DNA from 3 places in the Cupriavidus sp. GA3-3 genome. Region 1 is predicted to be linked to each of the others. Evidence: predicted binding sites of a transcription regulator. Region 1 holds the regulator's gene; each other region holds the start of a gene.
What was found. Region 1 encodes FNR, which switches genes on or off when oxygen is low (the NO sensors DNR and NnrR bind a similar motif). Its sites were predicted from a motif close to TTGATNNNNATCAA; they were not measured.
Positions count from the first base shown of each region.

Region 2: the regulator FNR is predicted to act here: its motif matches at 5,708-5,721, upstream of C265_RS21255 (universal stress protein).
Region 3: the regulator FNR is predicted to act here: its motif matches at 3,906-3,919, upstream of C265_RS18580 (hemerythrin domain-containing protein).

Region 1 is NZ_KB944471.1:213,496-223,026, forward strand. Features, by position in the region: gene rluB (23S rRNA pseudouridine(2605) synthase RluB) at 1-236, opposite strand, end outside; gene scpB (SMC-Scp complex subunit ScpB) at 242-1,096, opposite strand; gene C265_RS10995 (sulfite exporter TauE/SafE family protein) at 1,665-2,423, opposite strand; gene fnr (fumarate/nitrate reduction transcriptional regulator Fnr) at 2,502-3,227, shown strand; gene C265_RS11005 (hypothetical protein) at 3,291-3,536, opposite strand; gene C265_RS11010 (membrane protein) at 3,533-3,742, opposite strand; gene ccoG (cytochrome c oxidase accessory protein CcoG) at 3,772-5,244, opposite strand; gene ccoP (cytochrome-c oxidase, cbb3-type subunit III) at 5,294-6,211, opposite strand; gene C265_RS11025 (cytochrome oxidase) at 6,214-6,378, opposite strand; gene ccoO (cytochrome-c oxidase, cbb3-type subunit II) at 6,382-7,044, opposite strand; gene ccoN (cytochrome-c oxidase, cbb3-type subunit I) at 7,063-8,511, opposite strand; gene ccoS (cbb3-type cytochrome oxidase assembly protein CcoS) at 8,667-8,813, opposite strand; gene C265_RS11045 (heavy metal translocating P-type ATPase) at 8,817-9,531, opposite strand, start outside.
Region 2 is NZ_KB944488.1:41,112-50,642, reverse strand. Features, by position in the region: gene C265_RS21280 (phosphoribosyltransferase) at 1-559, opposite strand, end outside; gene C265_RS21275 (nitroreductase family protein) at 592-1,197, opposite strand; gene C265_RS21270 (hypothetical protein) at 1,559-2,038, shown strand; gene phbB (acetoacetyl-CoA reductase) at 2,043-2,789, shown strand; gene C265_RS21260 (alpha/beta hydrolase) at 2,873-4,561, shown strand; gene C265_RS21255 (universal stress protein) at 4,800-5,639, opposite strand; gene C265_RS21250 (DUF1488 domain-containing protein) at 6,000-6,278, opposite strand; gene C265_RS21245 (universal stress protein) at 6,319-6,771, opposite strand; gene C265_RS21240 (carboxypeptidase-like regulatory domain-containing protein) at 7,116-7,595, opposite strand; gene C265_RS21235 (universal stress protein) at 7,648-8,112, opposite strand; gene ald (alanine dehydrogenase) at 8,280-9,395, opposite strand.
Region 3 is NZ_KB944482.1:135,980-145,510, forward strand. Features, by position in the region: gene C265_RS18560 (DUF1501 domain-containing protein) at 1-290, opposite strand, end outside; gene C265_RS18565 (DUF1800 domain-containing protein) at 304-1,893, opposite strand; gene C265_RS18570 (DMT family transporter) at 2,092-3,015, shown strand; gene C265_RS18575 (AraC family transcriptional regulator) at 2,999-3,763, shown strand; gene C265_RS18580 (hemerythrin domain-containing protein) at 4,022-4,642, shown strand; gene C265_RS18585 (TetR/AcrR family transcriptional regulator) at 4,906-5,514, opposite strand; gene C265_RS18590 (tripartite tricarboxylate transporter substrate binding protein) at 5,755-6,717, opposite strand; gene C265_RS18595 (enoyl-CoA hydratase/isomerase family protein) at 6,763-7,563, opposite strand; gene C265_RS18600 (acyl-CoA dehydrogenase family protein) at 7,535-8,680, opposite strand; gene C265_RS18605 (acyl-CoA dehydrogenase family protein) at 8,689-9,531, opposite strand, start outside.

The DNA of each region.
Region 1 (9,531 bases):
GCGCCCGCTTCACCGGCATCGGCCTGGCCGCCGGCGCCTTCGGCGCCCTCGCCGCGGTCCTGTGCCTGGCGGCGCGATGCGACCAGGTTCCTCAGCCCGCGGCGCAGCCCCTTGCGGCGGGGCGCGGCTTCGCTGCCCGATCCGGGTTCTGCGGCGCCGGTGTCGGCGGGTGCGCCCGCATTGCGGGTGTCTTGCTCAACGGAATCAGACAAGATATTCACTATCGGATGTTGCATGTTGTTCAGTTCGGCACGCGCTCGTCGTGCTCGCTCGGGTGCGGCGGGGTGCCGTTGTCCGGCAAATCGCCCCGCGCCCCGTCCGGATTGGGTGCGGCTGGTTCGGTGGAAGCGGCCTCGGCGGCATCGTCGGCTGCAGCTTGCAGCGGTTGCGCGTCAAAGCCATTGGCGCCCTGGTCGACCGGGCCGGTCGTCTCGGCTTCGTTTGCGACGGATGCTTCAGCCACATCCGCCGCGTGCGCGGCGGGGTTGGCAAAAGCCTCTTCGTCGGCGCTGGCCGCCTTGTTTGCAGCCAGGTCTTCAAAATTGATGGCCTGCTGTTCCAGCAGGGTTGCCTGCGCCTGCGCCTGGGCATCTTCCAGCGGCGGCAGCTCATCCAGCGTACGCAGGCCAAGATCGTCCAGGAACGCCTTGGTGGTCGCATACAGCGCCGGCCTGCCCGGCACGTCGCGGTGTCCGATCACCTCGATCCAGCTGCGGTCCTCAAGCTTCTTGATGACTTCCGTGCTGACCGTCACGCCGCGGATTTCCTCGATATCGCCGCGGGTCACCGGCTGCCGGTAGGCAATGATCGCCAGTGTTTCCATCACCGCGCGCGAATATTTTGGCGGCTTTTCTGGATTCAGCCGATCCAGGTATTCACGCATTTCCGGCCGGCTCTGGAAGCGCCAGCCGCTGGCCAGGGCCACCAGTTCCACGCCGCGCGGCCGCCAGTCCTGGCGCAGTTCATCAAGCAGCACGCGGATGGTGTCTGCGCCGACGTCGTCGTCAAACAGCCGCCGCAGATCATTGACGCGCAACGGTTCCTGCGCGCAGATCAGCGCCGTCTCGAGGACGATCTTCGCCTCTTGGGTATTCATGTTGATGGTGTGCAGCCTGTCTTTGCACCTGCTCCCGGACGGATCCGGGGCACCGGAGATTTTGGATACAGCGGTGCGAAAGCCACCGCCATCTCATTGCGCAGCTAGCCGGATACCTGCTGCATCCAAGCCGTGCACTTCCCTATCTTTGCATCGAGTTGCCGGGCGTTCCGGCAGGAGATCGTTCGCATGCGGTTATGGGCCAGCCAGCGAACCTCTTGCGTAGCGCGTCCGCACATACCGGACGTCGCTGTCAGCGAACTGAAGGCCTCGGACGCAAGAAAAACGGGTATCGGGAGCAAGGCCGGCATCGCCAACACCGCAGTGCCAGCCGGACTTTTGAACCAGATCTTTTGAACCGGATGGACTGTGGGGACGGGACGGGCATCGAAAACCTTCCGCTTCCCCTGCCCTGAACTCACCTTCTGGTATGAAGGCCGCCTGGCGCTGCTCGCCCGCTGCTTACCGCGGCTCACAAGACACCGCGCGATACCGCAATGTTGGCGATTGTATGGCATTCCCGCCCCCGCCTGCAACCATCATCCGTTGCCGGCGCAGCGCCGGCGCCTCAGAACACCAGGCAGAATCCATGCTCGGCCAGCGAATGTGGCAACAGCACCGCTCGCGCAATGCCAAGGCCGCCGAACGCCATTACCGCCAGGCCGGCCCCCAGTCGCACGCCGGGACGTCGCGACAGCGTACGCAAATAGCCTGACAGGCCGGAGAGCACCAGCAGGTTAGGCAGTGTGCCGAGCCCGAACACGCCCATCACGAGTGCGCCGGACGCCGCATTGCCCGCCAGCAGCGCGAGCGTGAGCGCCCCATAGACCATGCCGCACGGCACCAGCCCCCACGCCAGGCCCACGCCGTATCGCCGCGCCAGGCAGCCGCGTGCGCGCACAAAGGACGGCATGCCGCGTGCCACGCCACCCAGCCGGCGCGCCACCGCTGCGCTGGCACGCGACGCCAGCCGCTCCAGCCAGTCGACGGTAAACGTGTTGCCGCGCAGCAACCGCCAGCCCGACCCCAGCAGCATGACGCTGCCCGCGCCGAACAGCCAGCGCTGCACCGGCAGATAGTCCTGTTTCCACGCCGAAGCACCGACCGCGCCTAGCGCGGCCCCAAGCAGCATATAGGTCGAGATCCGGCCCAGGTGCATTATCAGCAACTCGCCGAGCCAGGCGGCACGGCTGGGCACCAGACTGATCGTCGCCGCCGCGCCGTGACGCTGCTCCACGGCCAGCGCCACGCCGCCGCACATGGCGGCGCAGTGGACCCCGCCCAGCAAAGCCAGCAGAAAAACGCTGATCAGTACGCCAAGTGTCAATTCTCACTCCCTACCACATCACATCGCACGGTAAAATGCCGTTATCGCGCCCTCGCTGCCATTTCTAGCAGGTTCCAATTGCTCACCTCCATTCCCATTACCGAGATGTCACCACGCTGCTCCACCTGTGCGATGGGGCAGCTGTGCCTTCCGGTCGGCATGTCGCAGCAAGACCTCGCCAAGATGGACACGCTGGTTCAGGAACGCATCCGTGTGCACAAGGGTGAAACCCTGTATCGCATGGGCGATCCGCTCACCGCGGTCTATGCCGTGCGCTTTGGCACGCTCAAGACCCACGTCACCACTGAAGACGGCCGCTCGCAGATTACCGGCTTCCACCTGCCCGGCGAAATTGTCGGTCTCGACGGGCTGGGCGAGATGCAGCATGCCTCCGATGCCGCCGCGCTGGAGGACACCGAAGTCTGCGTGGTCCGCATGAGCGAGTTGCAGTCCCTGTCGGCAGACCTGCCGTCGCTGCAGCAGCAGTTCCTGCGCCTGATGGGCAAGGAAATCACGCATGACCAACTGATGCTGGTCACGCTGGGCTCGATGCGCGCCGAGGAACGGCTTGCCGCCTTCCTGATCAACCTCTCTGAGCGCCTGTCGGCACGCGGCTATTCGGCGTCCGAGTTCGTGATGCGCATGAGCCGCGAAGAGATCGGCAGCTACCTGGGCCTGAAGCTCGAAACCGTCAGCCGCCTGTTCTCCCGCTTTGCCGAAGCCGGCCTGATCCAGATTCGCCAGCGCCACGTCAAGCTCGTGGACATCGACGGCATCAAGCAGCTCTACAGCCGCTCCTGCTAAGCGGCCAAGGCGCTGCCAGGTACCGCATGCGGACATGGCAGCGCAGACCTCACACCGATCCGCTTATTCCAGTTCGTCGGTATCGCTGAGCCGCGTCGGCATGGTGTAGAGCGTCAGTCCGCTGGACAACGCGCAGAACACCCAGGCCATCAGGAAACCAACGGTGTAGACCGATTCGCGGGACGCTTCGATCGGCTGGCCGAAGAAGTTCAGGTCACCGGGATCCACCACCGAAAACACCGTCGCGGTCGCGAACCCGGCCATCAGGAACGCCGGCCAGAGTACCCACATCAGCCAGCGCAACCTCATGGCTGCCTCACAGCGGCAGCCTTGGGCGGCGCGGCGTCGGCCTTCTCGACCACCAGGCCATGGCGCGTTGCACCCTGCACCGGCATGTCCGGATGCGTGGATGCCAGCCAGATCGTCACGCCACACGCCACCATCGCCACCAGCGGGCCGCTCATCAACAGCCACGGCCACGGCTCCTTCCACCACGGATTGCCTTGCTGACTCATCTTGCCCCCTTCATCTTGACGACCTAGCTTCACAAATCGCGCGGCACGATGAAACTGGTGGATTGCCGGATTTCGGCATGCCCCCGCTCCGTGCCTTCGCTCGTCACCGTCACGTTGATCTTGTGCGTGCCCTGCGCCGCGGCCTCGATCGGCACGCGGATCCGGATCGGCAGCAACCGGTTGGACGTCGGCGCCAGCGATTCGGCCTGCTTGTCGTATTCCACGGTCAGGTTCTTCAGTTCGTCGCTGTCGGCGCGCACGCTGATCTGCATCGGCGCTTCGGTGGTGTTGATCAGCTGCAGGCGATAGACATTCTCGATCCAGCGGCCTTCCACTTCACGGCCGAGCGCACCACGGTCGCGGATGATGTCGACCTTCAGCGGCGTGCGCAGCGCGATCGAAGCCATGAACCCGGCCAGCAACGCCACCCAGATCACGGAATAAATGACCACGCGCGGGCGCAGCAGGCGCTTGCGTGATGCCGCCGCGGACAAGCCCTTGCGCATCGCGTTTTCCGAGGTGTACCGGATCAGGCCGCGCGGATATTCCATCTTGTCCATGACCTGGTCGCAGGCGTCGATGCAGGCGCCGCAGCCGATGCACTCGTACTGCAGGCCGTCGCGGATATCGATGCCCGTCGGGCACACCTGCACGCAGATGCTGCAGTTGACGCAGTCGCCAAGCCCCGCCTTGTGGTGGTCGGTCTTGCGCGACCGGCTTCCGCGCGGCTCGCCGCGGCCGACGTCGTAGGTCACGACATAGGTATCGCGATCCACCATCACGCTCTGGAAACGCGCATACGGGCACATGTACTTGCACACCTGCTCGCGCATGAAGCCCGCATTGCCCCAGGTGGCGAACGCGTAGAACAGCATCCAGAACGACTGCCACGGCCCCAGCGACAGGCTGAGCACCTCGCCGCCCAGTTCGCGGATCGGTGCGAAATAGCCGATGAAGGTAAAGCCGGTCCAGAGCGCAATCAGCACCCACAGGAAGTGCTTGGTCGCCTTGAGACGGAACTTGCGCAGGCTCCACGGATCGCCATCGAGCCGGATGCGGGCGATGCGGTCGCCTTCGACCCGCCGCTCGATCCACATGAAGATCTCGGTGTAGACCGTCTGCGGACAGGCATAGCCGCAGAACAGCCGCCCCGCGATCGCCGTGAACAGGAACAGCGCCAGCGCCGAGATGACCAGCAGCACCGCCAGGTAGATGACGTCCTGCGGCCACAGCACCAGCCCGAAGATGTAGAACTTGCGCTCGCCAAGGTCAAACAGCACGGCCTGGCGGCCATTCCATTGGAGCCAGGGCGTGCCGTAGTAGATCAGCTGGGTCAGGATCACCAGCCAGACCCGCCAGCTGGAGAATGCGCCCGTCACCGAGCGCGGGTAGATCTTGCGGCGGACCTCGTAGAGCGTTTCGTCAGAGGTCTCGCCCGGCGCAGCGGCCGACCGTTGCAGGTCGGCCGCCCGGGCCATTTCTTCGGTCCCGGGTGCGTTCATGGGCATGCTCTCCCGCGAGCTGCCAGCGCCCGCTCACATGAGTCGTCGGTCATTGCCCGGCTCCGCCCCCAGTATTGGACAGACCCCAGACATAGGCCGTCAGCATCCGGATGCGTTCAGGCGTCAGGATCTCCTCATGCGCAGGCATGTGGTTGTTATGGCCCTTCAGGATTGCGTCGACGATACTGCCTTCCGAGCTGCCATACAGCCAGACGTTGTCCGCCAGGTTGGGCGCGCCGAGCGCCTGGTTGCCCTTGCCGCCGGCGCCGTGGCATGCCACGCAGGTCGTCTTGAAGGCGCCCTCGCCACGCGACGCACGGATCGGGTCCGACGACAGGCCCGACAGCGAGCGCACGTATTGCGCCACGTCGCCCGCCTGCTTGGCGTCGATGGCCGCGGCAAACGGCGGCATCACGCCATTGCGGCCCTTGGTGATGGTCTGCTGGATGATGTCGGGTTCGCCACCATAGAGCCAGTCGCTGTCTGTCAGGTTCGGAAAGCCGCGGCTGCCGCGCGCGTCCGAGCCGTGGCATTGTGCGCAGTAGTTCAGGAACAGGCGCTGGCCGATCTCGCGCGCCTGCGGATCCGCCGCCACCTGCTTGACGTCCATCTTCAGGTACTTGGAGTAGATCTCGTTCTGCATTTTCTCCTGCGCCGCGCGGTGCGCGGCAAGTTCGCCCTGCGTGGAGAACTTCAGCACGCCGGCATACGAACCCAGTCCCGGATACAGCACCAGGTAGGCCAGGCTGAAGATGCAGGCCAGCAGGAACATCCACATCCACCAGCGCGGCAACGGGTTGTTCAGCTCGCGCAGGTCACCGTCCCAGACATGGCCGGTGTCTTCAGTGCCGCCGGCGGTCTTGGCGACCTTGCGTTGCGAGAACAGCAGCCACACGCACCAGACGATGCCGATGAGCGCGATAGCGGCAATGTAATAACTCCAGAATTCGGAAATGAAATCGCTCATGGCTAGGTGTTCCGGCTCGATGTTGTCGTGGTTTCGTCAGGCAGCGCGAACGGCAGCATGGCGGATTCCCGGTTAGCGGCCTGCCGGCCGGCGGACCAGGCCCACCAGCAGATCCCCAGGAAGACGACCATCGACACGACGGTCGCAATGGCAGTGATCATGGCCATGGCTTACTCCTTGGGTGCCGCAGCCGCGGCGGAATCCACGCGGACGTTGCGGCGGTTGGTGCCCAGGCCTTGCAGGTAGGCAACCAGCGCATCTTCTTCGGTCTTGCCCTTGAGCTCGTCCGGTGCCTTGGCGATCTCGGCATCCGTGTACGGCACGCCCAGGCGCACCAGCGCGCGCATGCGGGCCTGGATGTCGTTGGTGGGCAGCTCGGCCTTTTCCAGCCACGGGTACGATGGCATCACGGATTCCGGCACCACGTCGCGCGGATTGCGCAGGTGGATGCGCTGCCAGTCATCCGAGTAGCGCCCGCCCACGCGCGCCAGGTCGGGACCGGTGCGCTTGGAGCCCCACAGGAACGGGTGGTCGTAGACCGACTCGCCCGCCGTGGAGAAGTGGCCGTAGCGCTCGGTCTCGGCCTGCAGCGTGCGGACCTGCTGCGAGTGGCAGCCGACGCAGCCTTCACGGATATAGATATCGCGGCCCATCAGCCGCAGCGGCGAATACGGGGTGATGCCCGGATCCGGCTCGGTGGTGGAGTGCTGGAAGAACAGCGGCACGATCTGGACCAGACCCGCAATGCTGACCACGAGGATCGTGCAGATGATCAGCCAGCCGATGTTCTTCTCCAGCGTTTCGTGGGAAAAGAAGCGTTGTTTGTCGGACATCTTTCTATCCTGGATTGATCAGTGGGCAGAGGCAGTGATGCTGGCCGGAATCGGCGCATCCACGGCGGGCTTGCCGACAATGGTCTTGAGCACGTTGTAGGCCATCAGCAGCATGCCGGACAGGAAGCACAGGCCACCCAGCAAGCGAATCAGGTAGAACGGGTACTTGGCCTTGACCGCTTCGACGAAGGCATAGGTCAGCGTGCCGTCAGGCTGCGTGGCGCGCCACATCAGGCCTTCCATCACCCCGGCGATCCACATCGAGGCGATATACAGCACCACGCCAATGGTCGCGATCCAGAAGTGCCACTCGATCAGCCGGACGCTGTACATCTGCTTCTCGCCGAACAGACGCGGAATCAGGTAGTAGAGCGAGCCGATCGAGATCATCGCGACCCAGCCCAGCGCGCCCGAGTGCACGTGACCGATGGTCCAGTCCGTGTAGTGCGAGAGCGCGTTGACGGTCTTGATCGACATCATCGAGCCTTCGAACGTGGCCATGCCGTAGAACGACAGCGCCACCACCAGGAACTTCAGGATGGGGTCGGTGCGCAGCTTGTGCCAGGCCCCCGACAGGGTCATGATGCCGTTGATCATGCCGCCCCACGACGGCGCCAGCAGGATCAGCGAGAACACCATGCCCAGCGACTGTGCCCAGTCCGGCAGCGCGGTGTACTGCAGGTGGTGCGGGCCGGCCCACATGTAGGTGAAATTCAGCGCCCAGAAGTGGACGATGGACAGGCGGTAGGAGTAGATCGGGCGCTCGGCCTGCTTGGGAATGAAGTAGTACATCATCCCCAGGAAGCTGGTGGTCAGGAAGAAGCCCACGGCGTTATGGCCGTACCACCACTGGATCATCGCGTCCTGCACGCCGGCATAGGCCGAGTAGGACTTCCACAGCGACACCGGCATCTCGATGTTGTTGACGATGTGCAGCAGCGCGATGGTCAGGATGTAGGCGCCGAAGAACCAGTTGGCGACGTAGATATGCCGGGTCTTGCGCTTGACGATGGTGCCGAAGAACACGATCGCGTAGGCCACCCAGACCGCGGTGATCAGCAGGTCGATCGGCCATTCCAGTTCCGCGTATTCCTTGGAGCTGGTGATCCCCAGCGGCAGCGTGATGGCGGCGGCGACGATGACCAGTTGCCAGCCCCAGAACGTGAACGCGGCCAGCGGGCCGCAGAACAGGCGGGCCTGGCAGGTGCGCTGGACCACGTAGTACGAGGTCGCGAACAGCGCGCTGCCGCCGAAGGCGAAGATCACCGCATTGGTATGCAACGGCCGCAGCCGGCCAAACGACAGCCAGGGTGTGTTGAAGTTGAGTTCGGGCCAGATCAGCTGTGCTGCCAGCAGCACGCCGACGGCCATGCCGACGATCCCCCAGACTACCGTCATGACAGCGAACTGTCTTACGACGCCGTAATTGAAGGTGTCGACGCGTGAAGACGCGGCAGTGACATCCATTCAGACCCCCAAAGCTTAGAGAAAAGAAAAAACCTACTGACAGTGTGACTTTAGAAAAACCATGCTGCGTGTGCGTTGATCTTTATCAAGTCGCTCAGGGCATGCATGGAACCTGCGTGCTGGGCCCCGGTCGGAGGGCGCGCCGCGCGGCGGGTTCATGGCTTGTCGTTGTCCAGCAGGATCGATTCGGCGGGCCGGTCCAGGTCGTCGTACTGCCCGGCATGGAGGGCCCACCACAGCGCGCCCGCGATGACCACGACAAGCACCAGGCTCATCGGCACCAGCAGGTAAAGCGTTTCCATCTGTCAGACTCCCTTGTGGCGCGGCTTGCCGGCGCGCAGCAGGCGCCAGGCATTGGCCACTACCAGCAACGACGACAGCGACATGCCGATGCCGGCCATCCAGGCCGTGACCAGCCCCGTCGCTGCGAGCGGGATGGCCACGACGTTGTAGAAGAAGGCCCAGCCCAGGTTCTGGCGCACCACCCGGCGCGTCCGGCGCGACACCGCCAGTGCGGTGGCGATCTCGGCCACGCCGCCGTGCGTCAGCACCGCGTCCGCACCGGCCTGGGCCAGCGGCGCGCCGCTGCCGATGGCGATCGACACCTGGGCCTGCGCCAGCACCGGCGCATCGTTGATGCCATCGCCCACGGCCAGCACCACCGCCCCGCCCTGCTGCAGCCGCGCGACGTAGTCGCGCTTGCCTTCCGGGGTGACCGCGCCGGCTACGCAGGCTATGCCGAAGTGCGACGCCCACCAGTGGACCGCTTCGGCGTGATCGCCCGATACCAGGTGGCAGCGCACGCCAAGTTCACGCAGCCGCACGAGCAACTGCGGCGTCTGCGTCCGCTCCACATCGGCCAGGACGAAGCGCGCCAGCGGACCCGCTGGCGCGCCCAGCCACACCACGGTGGCGCCAGGATGGTCCGCGTCGCTGCGCCAGGTGTCCGGTGCCTGGCCGCTGTCGGGCGCCAGCGCCGCGACAAAGTCGGCGCGGCCGAGCCGCAGGCGTTGGCCATCG
Region 2 (9,531 bases), on a different contig from region 1:
CCACTGCCCGGAAGCCGGCCGGCGTCTCCAGGCATACCACCTCGTCGACATAGGGCTGCAACAGCTCCAGCGTCCGCGGTGGCGCCACCGGCACCGCGCAGACGAGCCGCGCGGGCTTCTGCTCGCGGATGGCGTGCAGCGCGGCGATCATCGAGGCCCCGGTCGCCAGGCCGTCGTCCACGATGATGACCTGTCGACCGGTGGCGCGGACCGGTTCCCGGCCCGGCGTGTAGGCGGCGCGGCGCCGCCGCAGCACCTCAAGCTGGGCCGCGCGCTCGCGGTCGATGTATTCGCTGTCGGCGCCTGCCGCGGCGGCATAGGGCGTAAGATAGGTCCACCCGCTCTCGTCTACGGCGCCGATGGCGAACTCCGGGTTGCCCGGTGCGCCGAGTTTGCGCACGAGCACGACGTCAAGGTCCGCGCCGAGCGCATCGGCAATGATGGCGCCCATCGGCACCGCACCGCGGGGCACGGCCAGCACCAGCGGCCGTTTTCCTGCGTGGCCAGCAAGCGCACGCGCCAGTTGTGCGGCGGCATCGGCCCTGTCAATGAATGGCATTACCCCCCTCCTTTGGCTGCCTGGGTGGCGGCTTACGCCGGATAGCCCACGCTCTGGGCCAGGATCACGCGCTGGTCGGGCGCCAGCCGCATGGCAGTGGCCAGCGCGCGGCGGTCCAGCAGCCCGCGCGCCACCGTGGCCAGCCCGGACGCGGCGCAGAAGAGGTAAACGTTCTGGCTGATATGCCCCGTATCCAGCGCGGTATAGAACTGGCGCAGCGGCTTGTCGGTCTCATCGAGCCTGGAGAGCCGGCTGACATAGACGAGATTCAATGGCGCCTCGGCAACATAGTCCTGCAGGCCGGTCGCCGCGCGCAGGTCTGCGCCGACGACCAGCCGAAGGCGCCAGTCCGCCGGTTCAAGCACGTACAGTCCGTCGCGCAGCGCCGCGTACAGGTCGATTTCCTGCCAGTTGCGGGTCGTGGGCGCAGTGCGCAGGCCGGTGCCCGGGCGGTTGACGCCGAAAGCCGCCCACAGCAGGGACGACAGCAGTGTGTCATCCAGGTTCCGCGCAGCAAAGTGTCGGGTCGAGCGGCGCTGCAGCAGCGCCGTCAGCAGCGGCATGCCGCCTTCGGTCTGCGGTGGCGGCAGCTTCAGGTATTCCGCGCCGGCTTCGGATAAAACGATGGGATGTGTCACGTCGTGCTCCGGATCGATGGGGTCGGCAACGCCCCCCTGGGATTAACGTAGGCGGCAAGCCGGCCCTGCCATTTGGGATGGATCAAAGGAAAGCCCGTTTGCTCGCGGCATGTAGCAGGACAGCTCGGTCCCGGCTCCTGATCGGCCTTGCCTCTCCGGGTGTCCGGCCACAATGCGCAGGCCGCCGGCCATGCGACCCCTGCGCTCTGACGAACCCGGCGCGGCTTGGCGATGCCGCGCGCCGCCCGACGCATTGCGCACTCCTTGCGATACGTCAAGCCCCGCCAAGGTTGCCCTCCTAGACTTATCCAGACCTGCGCGCCCCGGGGCAGGCCAGCCGCTTGACTATAGGAGTTCCTCCATGCCAGACCAGACCGATCCCGCCTTCGAACTCGCGCGCTGCGCCGAGCAGTCCGCCCTGCGCATTTGGCTGCGCTGGGAAGAATCGCGCCAGATGCTGCTCAGGCTCCGCCTCAAGGCCCTGGACGAGGACATCAAAGGCACCCGGCAGGCGCTCGCCCGCGTCAACGATGCGCCAGACTGGAACGCCTTCCATGGCCTGCCCGCTCAGATTCTGGCCGCGCAGGTCGAGCGCAACGCCGCACATGCACGCGACATTGGCGGTCTTTACATAGAAATGGCCTCGGCCTTCATGGAGCACCTGCGCGAGTCGACCGAAGCCTGGCAGGACTACCAGCAAAGGGTCATGGTGGAGGGAGGCGGCTACGCGCCCTTTGCGGAATCGGCGCGCGAAATGTTCGACAACGTCGGCCGCCTGATGGCCGTCCCTACCCCAGGCGCGAAGGCCCCGGCGCGCCCCGCCGGCGCGTCACGGAGCTGACGAGATGGCCGGACAACGCATTGCCCTGGTAACGGGAGGCATGGGCGGCCTCGGCGAAGCGATTGCCGTGCGGCTGCTGGCCGACGGCGCGCGCGTCGTGGTGACGCACTCCGTACACAATGACCACGTGGCCCAGTGGCTCGGCACGCAACGCTCCGCCGGCCGCGAATTCACGGCGTTCCCGGTCGACGTGACGGACTTCGCGTCCTGCCAGCGCTGCGTGTCGCAAGTGCGCAGCGAGCTCGGCGACGTCGATATTCTGATCAACAATGCCGGGGTCACGCGCGACCGGACCCTGCGCAAGATGGATAAGGCTGACTGGGACTTCGTGCTGCGCACGGACCTCGACTCGCTCTTTCATATGACGCGGCCGCTGGTTGAGCCGATGTTGGCGCGCGGTTGGGGCCGGATCGTCAATATTTCTTCGGTCAATGCCTCGCGGGGCGCCTTTGGCCAGACCAACTATGCCGCCGCCAAGGCGGGGGTACATGGCTTCACCAAGGCGCTGGCGCTGGAACTCGCACGCAAAGGCATCACCGTCAACACCGTTTCGCCGGGCTACCTGGATACGCACATGGTGACGGACATGCCCGCCGAGATCCTCGAGCGGGACGTGTTGCCGACTATCCCGGTCGGCCGGCTAGGCAAGCCGGCCGAGGTCGCGGCGCTGATCTCTTACCTGTGCAGCGACGACGGGGCCTTCGTCACTGGCGCGAATTTTGCCATCAACGGCGGGCAACACCTGCAATGAGGATCGACGACAGGACGTCACCGCCCAGCCTGTCGGCCATGCCGGAATGCGCGCCGCAGGCCGCCATACCGGCGCAAGTCTGGATGGACAAGCAGATCCGCGCCGGCCTGGCCCGTGCCACCGGGGGCCTGTCGGTGATCTCGGCAAGTCTGGCCGGACTCGACTGGGCGCTGCAGCTCGGCATCTCCCCGGCAAAGATTGTGCAGGCATGGCAGGTGTGGCTGCAGCACAGCATCGAGGACTGGCCACGGCTGTTGCCGACCGCGGCCGAGCCGCCGTCCGTTGACCTCAGCGATCAGCGCTTTGCCGATGCCGGCTGGCAGGACTGGCCTTATCGCTGCTGGCGCGATGCGTTCATGCGCAACGAAGCCTTCTGGGAGTCGCTGACGCAGGATATTGACGGCCTGTCGCGTCATCACCAGCACATCGTCGCCTTCTGCGCCCGGCAATGGCTTGACCTGCTCGCGCCCGGCAATGTTTGGTGGATGAATCCGACCATTGCCAGGACCGCCTCGAGCACCTTCGGCGCCAACTTCCTGCAAGGCGCCCATCACTGGCTGCAGGACGCCAGTGAGCTGTTGTCAAAGGTGCCTGGGCTGCCTGCGGGGCGCCCCGCGCTGGAATTTCTACCCGGGCGCGACGTGGCGCGCACGCCTGGCAAGGTGGTGTTCCGCAACGCACTAATTGAACTGATCGAGTATGCGCCCGCCCTTGGCGCCAATACAGTCTGGCGCGAGCCGGTGCTGATCGTGCCGTCCTGGATCATGCGGTACTACATCCTCGACCTGAAGCCCGAGGATTCGCTGGTGCGCTACCTGGTCGAGAGCGGCCATACCGTGTTCATGATTTCATGGAAGAACCCGGACGCCTCGGCCCGCGACTTCGGGCTTGACACCTATCTGGAGGCCGGGCTTCTGACCGCGCTCAACACCGTGCACGCGCGCTGCGACGGCGCGCACGTCCACGCCGCCGGGTATTGCCTGGGCGGCACCCTGCTTGCCACGGGTGCCGCCATGCTCGCCCGCGACGCCGCCGGCGGGCCACTGGCCAGCATGACGCTCTTTGCGGCAGAGACCGATTTCCATGATCCGGGCGAACTGGGCCTGTTCATCGACAAGAGCTCGCTCGCCACGCTCGACGCCCTCATGTGGAGTCAGGGATATCTGGACGGGCCTCAGATGAAGTCTGCCTTTCAGATGCTGAACGCCCAGGACCTGATCTGGTCGCGCGTAATGAGCGAGTATTTGCTCGGCCAACGTTTGCGCGCCAACGATCTGGTCTCCTGGAACCGCGACACCACCCGCTTGCCTTACCGCCTGCATTCGGAATGCCTGCACAAGCTGTTCCTGGGCAATGAGCTGGCCACCGGCAAGCTGTGCGTGGGCGGACAGCCCGTCGCCCTGTCGGACCTCGACCTCCCGCTTTTCGTGGTTGGCACCGAACACGACCACGTCTCGCCCTGGCGCTCCGTGTACAAGCTGCACTTACTGACCAAGGCTGAACTGACCTTCTTGCTGACCTCGGGCGGCCACAACGCAGGCATCGTGTCCGAGCCGGGCCACCCGGGCCGGCGCTACCATATGCATACGCGATTGCCCGCCGCGCCCTACCTGAGCCCGGAGCAATTCCTCAACGTAGCTGTGTACCGCGACGGTTCCTGGTGGCCGGCGTGGCATGACTGGCTAGTGGCCCACTCGACAGCGCGCTGCACGCGACAGGCGCCGGGCCAGGGGCTCGCGGACGCTCCTGGTACCTACGTGCTGGAACCCTAGCCTCTTGTTCACTGTGCTGCGCCTGGCAACCTTGCGAGCGGGCAAACTTTCGGGTAGCCGGATCGAATGGAAACATGCCGTCGGACACGGGAAATGCCGGCCGACGCCTAAGGAACTCATTCCAGAAACCCCGCGCAAGCTGGTGGAGTGTTCGGTTTTGTCCCACATCCCGCTCCCTGGCAGCAGCCGAACCGCACCGCACCTCACTTCATCGCATCGCCGAGGCGCTGCGGCAATATCAGTGCGACATCAGGACCGGCACTGTCATCGACTCAAGCAACGTGCGGGTGACACCGCCAAGGACCAGCTCGTGCACCCGGCTGTGCCCGTAGGCCCCCATGACGATCAGGTCAGCATTTCGGTCCGCGGCGTGTGAGAGTAACATCTGGCCGACGTCTTCGCCGTCTTCCGCTCCAAACGTGCAAAGCTGCACCGCCACGCCATGCCGACCCAGCCAGTCCACGGCATGCTGAGGCGGCGAAACCCATGTCCCCTTCAGAACCCCAGACGGTGTCCACGAGACCACCTCCACAGTGCCCGCGCGCTGCAGGAGCGGAAGCGCATCGCGGATGGCCCGCGCCGACTCGCGGCTGCCGTTCCACGCCACCATGATGTTCTTGCCAACGCTCGGGAACCGGCCCGCATACGGAACCACCAGCACCGGCCGCCCGCATCCCAGCACAATGGATTCAACAAAGCCGGGCTCGGCGTAGGCGGCTTCATCAGTGGGATCGTGCTGTCCGAGGATGACAAGATCCGCCCGATGCGCCTCTGCCTGGACCGTTGCCGCCGTGGCCCAGTCCGGCGCCCGCCATTCCGTAATGACGGTTACCTCGTCCGTTGCGCCCATCAGGGCGTGACGGGCCCGCTCGCCGACCTGATGCCGCCATTCGGTGTAAGAGGCAAGATTGCGGTCACCGTCCACCAGGTAGCGCACGGCGGTGGGATCCGGCTTGCCGACGGCTAGCAGGCCAACCAGCGTGGAATGAAACTCCAGCGCCAGCCGGGTGGCGAGGTGCAGCCGGTCGTACACGCGGCGGCCGGCATCGAGATGAACCAGGATCGTTGCGTAGTCCATGGATTGACTCCATCAGGCAGCCCCGGACGGAGCTTTTCTTGAATCTATATCGCCACCCCGCCCCGGATTTGTCGTGCATCAAGCCGTCTTCGTGTCCGCGCTACAGGCAATACCGCTGGCACCAGGTACGAGTTGGCCCAGGCTGCCTGCCGCCAGCGCGGCGGTGCGTGGCTTCGGCGGCCGCAGCAGGTCCGGTACGGCGGTACACGCTGTGCATAGCGGCACCAACGCGCAGGCGGCAAGCCTGCGCCATCCTGGCCGTTTCTCCGGTGTGCATGACTGCAAGCGATTCTTCATGGGTAGCTCCTTGTAAGGACGCGCACCGCCCGGTGGCGGCTGCCGCCGGCCAGGACGTGCGCCTCACACCGCGAAGCGAAAATGGCCGCTGTGCAGCACGATGTGCCGCGCACCTGTCATCTCGAACAGCGCTCCCGCGACGCGTTCAATGTCCTGGCGGTTGCTCATGAATGCCGGCAGCAAATCTTCACTGCGGTACGAGCGTGCGCCGAAATGATCCTCAAGCGCCTCGGCAGTGATCTCATAGGTCGCCGGTGTGCCATCCACCTTCACGGCACACCGCAGGCTTGGCCCGGTCGGGCAGTAATCCGGCGTCTCGCCGGAAAAGTCGATCGTATGCATAGCTCTCTGGCGTAATGCCCTCCAAAATCTGTTCGCCTGCTTACGCTTCCTCGGCGCGGAGAAGCAGGACGGGCGCGACGGCCAGGTTGATCACGCTTCGCGCGACGCTGCCCATGACGAGTCGCCGCACTCCCCGGCGGCCGTGCGTACCCATCACAACCAGATCAGCGCCCCAGCCATTGGCTTCGGCAGCGATCGTGGCAGCAACGTCGCCCTCGACCATAGGCTTACCGAGCAGCCGCGTTACGTGGCGAATACCCGCTGCGGCAAGCCGGCCGGAGGCGGCAGCGAGAACGCTTTGCCCCGCCGTCGTGAGGTCCTCTATCAATCTCACCGGATCCAGATTGCTGGCATCCAGAAACGGGCTGCGGTCATCGACCACATGGACCACCTCCACTTCGGCGTTGGCGGCGCGCGCGATGATCATGGCCTGTTCCAGGGCAAGTTCCGATGCGGCGCCGCCGTCCATGGCGACAAGGATGCGCTGGTACATAGCGGTTTCTCCGGCGATGGGAGCCTGTGGCGACTCGGGTCTGGACTGGTTAAATGCAGCGTAGGGCAACCGGCGCAACTGCTGTTGATACGTGTCAAAGCCGCGGTACCGCGCTCCAACCGCCGCTGGTCGCGCGCGCATCGGCAGTCTTCGCGCAGGGGTTGCGGCTCGCGGATTCAGGCCTGCCCACGCCGAGCGGCTCGCCTGCTTGTCCCCGAACGAAGCCTGAGCGCTTCTTCTTCCCCTTCCAGTTCCGTCGCTTCTCTTTCGCGGGATCGTCCCTGAACCGCCGCGAACTTGCTTGCGCGGTGTCGTGCCCGCGGCGACACGTCCGAGCGGCAGGCTCAGCGACGCGGACAGGGTGTCGTGGCGCAGAGCAGCCAGTCGTCCTCGAGCGTATTGACCGGCAGCCGGAACGTCACCTCGAGCGGCTCGCCAGCGACGACGATGTCGCGCATCTGGTCCCGCCCCTGGTAGCCGACCGCGAGCCGATAGGCACCCGGCCTGAGTCGCATATAGAACAGCGGCCCGCTAGCCGTAGTGTGCAGCACCGGGCGGCCCTCCTGGCTGGCCACGACCACCGTGGCACCGCCCAGCGGCTTCCCGCGCCCGGCATCCACCATCGTCAGCCGTACATTGAAACGCGCGGCGATGGCCAGCATGCTTTGCATGCCCGCCTCATCGTCTCCACCCGATACGTAGGAAACGCCGTGCTGCTCCATGATCTGCACGCCAGCGGGCGCGGCGCGAGTGGCGCAACCCGCCGCCGCAACGGCAATCGCCAGCGACGACAGGCCGAGGCCTAGGCTTCTTGAAACCTGCATTTGCGTCACTCCGGAAGAATTATTGGGGTTTTCGCAGGCCGGAACCGAACGGTCAGGGCGTATCGCCGCGCGACTGCTGCCGAACGAGCAGCACGGGGCGAACCGTCTTGCTGACCACGTGCTCCGAGACCGAGCCCAGCACCATGCGCCGCACGCCGCGATGGCCGTGTGTGCCCATGACGATCAGGTCCGCGCTCCAGTGGTCCGCTTCCGCTATGATCGCCTCGGCAATCTTCGCAGGGGTGCCGGGCGTCTCGGCCAACCTGCTGCTCCAGCGCACGCCGGCGGCACTGAAGCGCTCGCCGGCACGAGCCAGCACCTGCTTGCCATAGGCAATGATGTCGGCCATCAGCCAGTGCCGGTCACCCGGGCTGACCTCGAAGAACAGGTCGCTGTCGTCGACGACGAACATGGCGCTGACCTCGGCGTCGGTGGTCAGCGCCATCGACACGGCCTGCTCCAGGGCATTCAAGGATGAACGGCTGCCATCGAGGGCTAGGAGAATGCGGCGGTACATGGCGACCTCGGCTTCGGCTGTGGTTCATCCCAAATTAGCGGTCGCAAGGACATGCGGGTTGATGCCAGTCAACCAAGCCAGCCACACCGCTGTGATTCGGCTCATGGCAGTGCTGCTGCACCAGGGGTGGCCGACAGCAACGTGTCGGCCGATACTGGCGGCCGCGCTCAGGTCAGCACCTGCTCGGCGGGTACATGGGCGTAGCCATGGGCGCTTGCGACGGCCGCATAAGTCACACTCCCGCGACAGATATTCAGCCCGGCCCGCAGGTAGGGGTCGTCTGAGAGCGCGCGGGACCATCCCTTGTCGGCAAGGGCCATCGCATGACCGATCGTGGCGTTGTTCAGGGCAAAGGTGGAGGTCCTCGCCACCGCTGCCGGCATGTTGGTCACGCAGTAGTGCAGCACGCCGTCCACCACATAGGTCGGATCCGTATGGCTGGTCGGGCGCGATGTCTCGGCGCAGCCTCCCTGGTCTATCGCCACATCCACCAGCACCGAACCCGCTTTCATGCGCGCGACCATCGCACGCGTGACCAGCCTGGGCGCCTCGGCGCCAGGCACCAGCACCGCGCCGATGACCGCATCGGCCGAGAGCAACGCGCGCTCGATACTGTCAGCGCTGGAGTAGACCGTCACGACTCGATTGCCGTACACGGAGCCGAGATGCCGCAGTCGTTCGATATTCTTGTCCAATACCGTCACGCGCGCCCCCATGCCAACCGCGATCTGGACAGCATTGGCGCCCACCACGCCGGCGCCGATCACCACGACATGTGCCGGCGCGACGCCCGGGACGCCGCCGAGCAGCAGTCCCATGCCGCCGTTCGGCTTCTCGAGGTAGGCTGCCGCCACCTGGACCGACATGCGGCCGGCGACCTCGCTCATGGGGGCCAGCAGCGGCAGACCACCGTCAGGCCCCGTAACCGTCTCATAGGCGATGCAGACAGCGCCGGATTGCAGCAGCGCGGCAGTCAGCTCACGGTCCGCGGCCAGGTGCAGGTATGCATAGAGGATCTGCCCGGGCCTGAGCAGCGCCAGTTCGCGTGGTTGTGGCTCCTTGACCTTGACAATCATCTGGGCCCGGTCGTACACGGCCTTCGCATCGGCAGCCAGCTTCGCGCCAGCCGCTTCGTATTGCGCGTCGGAAAGGCCAAGCGCGGCCCCGGCCCCGGCCTGGACCATGACCTGGTGACCGCGGCTGACAAGTTCGCGCACGCAGGCAGGCGCCAGGCCAACCCGGTACTCGTTGTCCTTGACTTCTTTAGGCACGCCGATCCACATGGCCTTTGCTCACGCGCGTGGTAATTCCGGCAGATTCCGCACCAGGTGCTTGAATCCTCAGTCCACGGCCGGATGCACCGAGGCCTGTCCGTGGCCACACGTACGGCGACACCTGCATGGCAGCCTCGATGTCGGC
Region 3 (9,531 bases), on a different contig from region 1:
GCGGCGCTGTCGGCGGCAAAAGCCGGCGCCAGCGCCACTGCCGCGTTGGGGTCAGCGTCCGCACCGGCCGCGGGCGGGCGGCGAATGGCGATATTGGGCCGCGCGGCGTAATAGAAATCACTGCCGGCCGGCACCAGCGCGCTGGTGCCGTCATAGCCGCCGCGCAGGAACACCAGCAGGAAGCGCGCATCGGCCCGCGCCGGCAGCGCATAGACACGCGAGGCGATGGCGGGCAGGGCCAGCCCCAGCGTGGCGCCGCCCATCGTTTTCAGCCATTGTCGGCGTTGCATGGTCTGCTCCCTGTCAGCGCTGCATCCACTCGGGCGAGCCGAGCAGCACGGTATTCCATTCGGCCTGCGATTCCGCCTGGCCCAGCGCGGCGCGCGTGGCGGGGCCAAGGGTGGCTTCGATGGTGTCGAAGTACAGCTTGTTGCCGATCATCGGAAAGCGCGCGCCGCGCGGCCTCGCGCCATCGCCTGCAAACAGTCCCGCCGGCCCCGAGCCGATCGCGCGCGCGATCTCGAAGCGCCGCACCATCTGGCCCGAGCTGGCCCACGCGCTTTCCGACGATGGATAGCCGTCCGGCGCCACGTGGCCGTAGAGCGGCTCGCCGAGCTGGTTCAGCCAGTTCATCACCGGGCGCAGGTTGGTCACGGGACGACCTTCATAGGCGAGCCGCATCGACGACACCACATAGACCATCGGATCCTTGAACTTGCGCGTGGGCGCCGCCAGTTGCCGGTCCAGTTCCGGCGCCAGGAACAAGGTGCGCAGCACCGCGGCGATATCGCCATCGGTGTACGTGAAGGTCTGCGCCATGCGCTCGACCAGCGCCGGCGGCGGGTTGTCGGCGATGAAATAGGCGGCCAGCTTGGCGCTGATAAAGCGCGCGGTGGCCGGCTCGCGCGCCAGGATCGACACCGCTCGCGCCACTTCGTCGAAGCCGGCCGGCTCGATGCGCTGGCCCAGCAGCGTCTTCGCACCGAAGTCATGGCGCGCGGGGTTGAATTCGAACAAACCCTCACTGCGGTACAGCCCCGCGCGCGCCGGCGGCAGCCGCGGCAGCGGCGTGCCGCGCAGGTTGACGCCCACGCCGGTCAGCACGCGCGCCAGCTCCTGCACGTCCTGCTGGGTGTAGCGGGAGCCGCTGGGGCCGCCCGATACGCCCATGGTATGCAGCTCCATCAGCTCGCGCGCGTAGTTCTCGTTGATGCGGTTGGCGCTGCTCTGGGCGTTGTCGAGGTAGACCAGCATGGCCGGCGCGGTCACGCTGGCCATCAGCAGGTCGCGGAAGCGGCCCAGCGCGTGCGGGCGGATGGCGCGCTCTTCGTAGTCGGCCAGCAGCAGCCGGACCTGGCCCTTGCCCGAGTAGACGTTGAAATGGTTCATCCAGAACCACGTCATTTGCTCGCGCAGCTGCGCCGGAGAATACAGCGCGCGCAGCAGGTGGCGCCGCGCGGCATCGGCCACGATCTCGCGGCCCTGCGCGTTCAGCGCCTGGCGGGCCTGCTGCTTGCTGTCGTCGTCGGGCAGCGCGTCGATGCGCTGGCGGGCGTCGCGTGCGGACTGGATCTGCGCGGCGGCATCGGCCTGCAGGTTGGGCAAGGCTGCGATGACGGCCGCCAGTTCGGGCGGATCGGCCAGCGGCAGCGTCAGTTGCTGGTCGAGGAAGCCCTTGCGGCCCAGCCGGCGCAGGTCGCCAAGGGTGGTCTGGTCAGCGCCGTAGGTGACAGTGTTGAGCCAGCGCAGGTCGGTGGCGGCGGTGCTGCCGCCAGCCTCGGCCGGCACCTGGGCGCAGGCGGCCAGGCACGCTGCCAGTGCCAGTGCCGCGGCGGCCCGCCAGGCGGCGAGCGCGCCCCGGCCGGATTGTCTCGAATGCTGCGCCGGATTCATGCCTTGCTCCTCGCCCTGTTCGATCAACATCACTATGTTACGTGGCAAGCGCACATTGGTTGACCCGGAGGCGCCGCCGGAGTGTTACCAGTGCTTTCAGCACGCCGATTGCCGGATTTGCCAAGACAGCGGCGCGCTGCCTGGCTAGCCTTGCGCTCTGTCCCTCCGATCCCGCCCCCGGCGGAAACGCCTGCTTGCATGTCGCGCCCCCTGTCCGCTGCCGCCTGGCTGCCCACCGTTGGTTTTGTCCTGATCTGGTCCACCGGCTTTATCGTCGGCAAGGCCATCGTGCCGCTGGCCGATACCAGCCTGTTCCTGCTGGGCCGCTTTGCCGTGGCGGCGCTAATGTTCGTGGCCTGGTCGCTGGCGGCGCGCGCGGCCTGGCCGCCGCTGCGCGAGGCGCCGCGCCACCTGCTGGCAGGCGCGCTGATGCAGGGCATCTACCTGTGCGCCGGCTACGGCGCCGTGGCCAGGGGCCTGCCGCCGACGATCATGGCCCTGCTAGGCGCGCTGCAGCCGCTGCTGACCGCGCTGCTTGCCATCCCCCTACTGAAGGAGCTACCTTCCAGGCGGACGTGGCAGGGCCTGGCGCTGGGTGCGCTCGGCGTCGCGCTGGTGGTCGCCCCGGCGATGCAGGCCGGCATTCACCCGGCCGCGTCGGCCCTGTCGCCCTGGATCGTGCTGCTGGGCGTGCTGGCCATTGTCTCCATCACCATGGGAACCCTCTTGCAGAAGCCCGCCATCGCCGCCTGTGACTTGCGCGCCAGTTCCGCCTGGCAGAACCTGGGCGCCATGCTGGTAGCCGCCGCGATGGTGGCGATCCAGGCCGCCGACGCGCCGCTGCACTGGCATGGTGGCGTGGCGCTGTGGGCCGGACTGGCATGGGCGGCGATCGGCCTGTCGGGCGCCGGCACCTGGCTGCTGGTCAGCCTGGTGCGGCGTGGCCAGGCCGCCAATGCCGCGGCGCTGATGTTCCTGGCGCCGCCGCTGGCCGCGCTGCAGGCCTGGCTGCTGTTCGGCGAACGGCTGGATGCGGTGCAGGCGCTGGGCATGGCGGTGGCCGGCGCGGGCGTCTGGCTGTGCCAGACCCCTGGCAGGTTGCGGCATGCCGAAGCCCGCTGAACCCCAAGCCTCGCCGCTGGTCGAGCATCGGCGCTACCGCCCGCAGCCTGACGGCCACCAGCACGGCTACCACCAGTTGCTGTTCGGTCTGGCCGGCGCCACCGAGCTGGAGATCGACGGCCACGTCTATCGCGTGGACGACCGCACCGGCCTGATCGTGCCGGCCGGCAGCCATCATGAATTCCTGGGCTTGGACGGCAACCTGCAGCTGGTGGCGGACTTCCCGGCGCGCTCGGTGGCACTGCCCGCGCGGCTGATGACGCGCCCGCGCACGTTCCCGCTGGACGGCGCCTTCGGCAGCCGCGTGCGCGCGCTGGCGGCATGGCGCGCCGCCGCAGCAGCACGCGGGCCGCAGACCGACTGGCACCTGGCGGCAACACTGGCCGCGGCGCTGGCGGACTGCCTCGGCATGCCCGGCGACGAGCAGGTATTCCCGCTGATGGCCGTTGATGCCTACCTGCGCGCCAACCTGGCCGCGCCACTGCTCGTGGCGGAAGTCGCCGGGCATTTCGGCTGGAGCGTGCGGCGCTTCCAGACCCTGTTTGCCGAGGCCTTCGGCGATACCCCGCACCGCTACCAGACCCGGCTGCGGCTGGACCGCGCGCTGCAGCTGCTGACGCAATCCACGCTGCCGCTGGCCGAGATCGCGCTGGCGTCAGGCTACCCGGACCAGACCACCTTCACGCGCAGCTTCGCGCGGCGCTTCGGGCAGCCGCCCGGGGCGTGGCGGGCGGCCGCACGCGGCTAGCCTGCCTGCGCGGTAGTCGATTCTGGCACCGGACTAACCGTGGTGACCCTCTCGCGTCGAGGCGAGTTGGAGGGCGGCGCAGGTTGAACGTGCGGCGTATAAGGCTTCCGCCCCTTGCGAGATCCGAGCGCTTAGCGCCGCATTGATCTGCGTCAGACTCAGATCATGCAGGGAAGCTATTGTGTCAATAGGGCCCCGCGAGTCCCGATATCGCATCGGACTCAACGGTCTGCTTGCCCAGTTTCCCAGGAGGGCGCCATGGCCACCCCACTAGCCACCTCGCTTCCAACTTCACCTTCCGCCGCGCTTTCCACCCCGGGCCCGACACCGCTTGCCGCCTGGCATACCGACCATATCCATTTCGCCTCAATGCTCGACCTGCTGGAAAAGCAGGTCAGCACCTTCCATCAGGGCGAGCAGCCCGACTACGGCCTGATGGCCACGATCATCCAATACCTGCGCAACTATGGCGATTGCGTGCACCACCCCCGTGAGGATGTTGCCTACGCGCTGCTCGTGGACCGGGATCCCGGCACGCGGATCATCATCAGCCGGTTACTGCAGGAACATCGCGTGATCGCCACAGTCGGCGCGGAATTGCTCGACCGCCTGCGTGAAGCCCAGAGCGAGGTGGTCACCTCGCGAGCGGCACTGGAAGCGGCCGCCGCCATGTACCTGGTGTACTACCGCAACCATCTGTCCACCGAGGAGAAACAGGTCATGCCGCGCGCCGCCCGGTTCCTGACCGAAGCGGACTGGGCGGAGGTCGCCGCCATCGATCCGGCCAGTGCCGATCCGCTATTCGGCGCCAATGTGGAGAGGCGCTTCGCGACTTTGCGCAAGCAGATCGACAGTGAAGCGAACGCGTCCATGCACTGAACGTCGGTCGCTTCGCGGCACTGCCGGGCCTCGGCTCAGAACTTATGCCTGCGGCGAGTGTCTTGGCCCTGGCAGAAACCGTCCCGGGCTTTTTAACGGCATCCGGCAACAGCAATGACGGACAGGTATTGCAGCCTATTTGCCGCTCTGGCGGCCCAGCAGCACCGTCTCGCCGGTCTCGCTCGAGTGCCGGCGCAGGGCGTCGCGGACCGAGGCGCCGGTGCCCTCAGCCCCCCCTCAACATCGCCATGACGATGGTTCTTCTATAGCAACCACTCCCCGATCATCCGCAGGATTTCCGCCTTCACGGCTGCAGGGTCCATGGAAGCCCGGTTCAGGCGGTGCACGGAGATACCGCGCAGCAGGCTCATCAGGATGAAGGCCGCGGATTTTGTGTCCACGTCCGCCCGGATCTGCCCAAGGGTCTTCGCCTCGTTGAGCTTGTACTCGACGTAGGCCATGTTCTTTTCGTTGTAGTCGTGGACAAAGCCATGCAGCGGCGAGTCGGCAACGGACGAGTCAAGCACGATGAAAAACATCGCGCGGATACTGTTGACCGCGTTTTCCGGCCGCTGGGTGTAGGCGTCCACCAGCGAATAGATGCCGTGAATGCCGCGGGTATCGCTGCCGTCCTTCTTGCGCTGGGCATTGAATTCACGCGAGAGCTGTTCCAGACATTCCTCCAGCAGCTTTTCCTTGGAGCCGAAGTGATTGTGCGCCAGGCCGCGGCTATAGCCCGCCTTGGTGCCGACTTCATTCATCGTCAGCCCGGCGAGGCCTTTTTCAGAAATCAGCTCGATTGCGGCCTGCACCATACGGCTGACAGACTCCTCACGCCGTTGCTCCTGGGTGCGACTGGTTTGCTGTTTCATAGGTAGTGAGCGATATGTCGCCTGCGGCGCGCCGACCGGTGCATGGATCGGCCGGCTATGTCTCGAAGCAGTGGTAATGGTCCATGGCGCCGTTGTGGCTGCGTTGAACAGGATATGGGTCTGTTCACGCGGAGCTGCACGGCGCCCAAATTGTACCGAAGCGAACGGGCCACTTTTCAGAACTGCGTCGACACAAGGCCCTGCGTGCGCAGTTTCCGGCGCAGCAGTAAGGCCAGGCGCTCAACTCGGCCGGATATTGGCTTTTTCCGCCACACCCTTGAAGCGCAGGTATTCCGCACGCTGGAATTCCCCCAATTCGCCGAGCGCCTTCTTCAAAAAGGTACCCGCGCGCTTGGACTGGTATGCCTTTGCCGCCTCGGTCCCTTGCGCGGCGGAAATCGCTGCGGCAAGCTCCTTGAGCTTGTCCTGCGGGGTGCCGGCCTTCATCGAGAAGGACGACCACACGTAGGATTCAAAGTCCGCATAGCCCAGTTCCTTCATCGTCGGGACATTCGGCAACAGCTTGTCGCGCGCCCCGCCGGTAATCGCGAGCACGCGGAGCTTCTTGGCCTTTTCCATGGGGGCGATGCCGGTGATGTCGTTGAGGGCGATGTCCAGCCGGTTGCCGATCAGGTCCGTCACCATGGGCGCTCCGCCCTTGTACGGCACGGGCGTGGTCTTGATACCCGTTACCTGCGCCAGCCACTCGCCTACCAGGCGATAGCCTTCGGAATAATTGCCGATCGAGATCGGGTTGCCCGTGGCCTTGTAGCGGGCCACCACATCCGCAATGCTGTTGTAGGGTGAATCGTTGCCGGCCACAAAAGCGGCGGCGGAGATCGCCAGGCCGTGCAGCGGCACCAGGTCCTTGAACGGGTCGTAGCCCAGGTCCTTCACCATCACCGGGTTCACCGCGATCAGCGAGTTGCTGCCCAGCAGGATGGTGTTGCCGTCCGCCGGCTCCGCCAGCACAGTGCGCACGGCGATGAGGCCGCTGGCCCCCGGCTTGTTCTCGACCACGATGGAGCGTCCCAGCGCCTTGCCGATCAGCTCCGCGTAAAAGCGCGCGCCCTCGTCCGAGCCGCTGCCCGCCGTGAAGGGCACGATGACGCGAATCGCCTTGCCCTGCGCCCGGGCGATGTAGGGGAAACCCAACGCTGCCGCGCCCGCCAGCAGCGTGGCGCCAAATTGTCTCCGTTGCATGGTGCTTGTCTCCTGTATATCGAAATGGTTTGGCCTTGGCCGGATTCAGTCTTCAAAGACCGGCAGCCGCCTTTCGGCCATGGCCTTCACGCCCTCGGCCATGTCCGGCCCCGCAAACTGGGTAGCCTGCTCCGCGCTCTCGCGCGAGATGGCGTTGCGGATGTGGCTGAGCGAGTCCGCCTTCAAGGTTTGGCGGGTGGACTGCAACGCACGCGGCGATGAAGTGGCCATTTCCCGGGCCAGTGCCATCGCGGCGGTGCGCACCTCCGCCTCGGGGACGATGAAGTCCACCAGCCCCAGCTCACTGGCGCGGGCGCCATCTACGCGGGCGCCGGTGTACAGCAACCACGCCGCCATCTGCTTGCCGATCAGCGCCGGCAGGGTGTAAGAGAGCGCGAAGCCAGGGTGAATCCCGAGCCGGTTGAAGTTGGCCGAAAACCGGGCCTCTGCGCATGACACCCGGAAGTCCGCCGCGAGCGCCAGGCCAAGGCCGCCACCCACGGCCGCGCCCTCGATGGCGGCCACAATCGGCTTGCTGAAACTGAAGATGCGCAGTGCCTCCAGATAGATGGGATTAATGCGCGAGGCGCTGCGCCCCTCCGCGCCATTGCGCCGCGAAAAATCCGCCCCCGCGCAGAACGCGCTGCCGCCCGCCTGCAGCAGCACCGCACGGCAGGTCTTGTCGGCCTGCAGCCGGTCCAGCTCGTCGGCAATCCGGGCAATCATCTCCACATCAAAGAAATTGTGCGGCGGGCGGTTCAGCTCGATGATGGCAACATGGCCGTCGCGGCTGGTCAGGATGGCCTGGTTCGGCGTCTCAGACATGGGTGGCGGTCCTTTCTGCATGCGTGGGTTGGGCTTGGTGGTCAGCCGGCGTTGCCGGGGCATCCGCCGACGGCAGGGTGCGCGCGGTCAGGTGCGGCCAGAACTGGTCCGAGCCTGCCTGGATGAACGCCTGGCCGAGGCGCTCTGCCCATTCGGTGCTGCTGCCGGCCTCGGCACGCCAGGCCCACAGGCGCCGCGTGGCAAAGTTCAGCGGGTATTCGTAGGTAAAGCCAATGGCGCCATGCACCTGGTGCGCAATCGAGGCACCCGTGCGCACCGCGTCGCTGGCCGTCACCTTGGCGACCGCGGCGCTGAATTCAGCCTGGGGCGCGCTGTCCTCCTGCATGGCGGGCAGATCGCGCAGTGCGGTGGCCGCAGCCGCGTAGCTGCAGGCCACTTCGCCGGCCAGCACGGCAATCTGCTGCTGGATAGCCTGGTTCTTGCCGATGGGCTTGCCAAACTGCACGCGGTCCTTCACATACTGCACCGCCAGGTCCAGCGCGTAATCCAGCGCGCCGGTCAGCTGCGCGGCGGTGGTGGCGGCGTAGAACACTTCCAGCGGCCGGCTCAGCCCGGAAATGCCAGCAGGCAGCACATGCGCCACGGGGGCATGGTCAAGCACCACCGTGTCGGCCGGCAGCGATGCGGCATCGGCCTTTGGCTCCACCCGCACGCCAGTCCCCTTGGCATCCACCAGGCAGACGTGGCCTGCCGCCTCCACCACCAGCCAATGGGCATGGCGCGCCCACTTCACCGCTGTCATCGTGCCGGTGAGGGTGGCGGGCGTCCCCGCCTCATTGCCGGTCAGTGCCAGTGCCCGCGTCTGCGCGCCGGCGGCCAGCGCAATCACGCTGCCGGCCGCCAGGTCCAGCCCGCTGCGCGATGCCAGGTACTGCCCCACCACCGCCTGCGACAGCGGCACCGGCGCCTGGGTATAGCCGACCTGGTAGAACAGGGACAACGCTTCCGGCCACGAGGCCTCGATGCCGCCATGCGCCTCGCGGCAGAGAATCTTGGTCATGCCGGCGTCGGCGATGGCTTGCCACAGTGCGCCGGCAAATTCACCGGTCTCGACAGCGGTCAGCAGCTCGCGGCTCACCTCGTTGGCCAGCAGTCGCTTGACGGTTTCTTCAATCATGTTGTCGCTCATCGCAGCCCCAGTCCTTTCGCAATAATTCCGCGCAAAATCTCTCTCGTGCCCCCTCGCAGTGAGAACGATGGCGCCGCCAGCGTCACCAGGTTCAGCACCTGGTCGAACTCGCTTCCATCCCCCAGTCTGTCGGGGAATACCTCGTAGGCAATGTCGGGCAGCGACTGCTCCAGCAGCGCCCCCTGGTCCTTGACGATGGAGGCGGCCAGCGACGGGTCCTGCCCCTCGGCCATCATCAGTGCGATGCCCTGCGACATCTGGCGCAAGGTGGCATAGCGCGCGATCACCTTGCCGATGGCCACGGCCTGCTGACGGTTGCCTGCCTGCGCCGCATCGAGCATCTCCAGCAGCAGTTGCGTGCTGCTCAGGAAGCGCTCCGCGCCCGATCGCTCGTACTTCAGTTCATTGATCACCTGGCTCCAGCCCTTGCCCTCCTCGCCCACCAGGTGGTCATCGGGCACGAACACGTCGTCGAGGATCACTTCGTTGAAGATGCGCGTGCCGAGCTGCGAGACGATGGGCCGCACCGTCACGCCGGGGCGGTCCATCTCGATGAAGATCTGGCTCATGCCGGCGTGGCGGTCATCGCCACGTTCCCTGGTGCGCACCAGGGCCACCATGTAGTGCGCATGGTGCGCGCCCGAGGTCCACACCTTGCGGCCGTTGATCTTCCAGCCGCCTTCGACCTTGGTGCCGCGGGTCCGGATGGAAGCGAGGTCCGAGCCCGAGTCCGGCTCGCTCATGCCGATGCAAATGAACGCCTCGCCCCGGCGGATCTGCGGGATGATTTTGGGAGCAAGCTGGTCGCGGCTGTAGCGGATGAGCAGCGGCCCCATCTG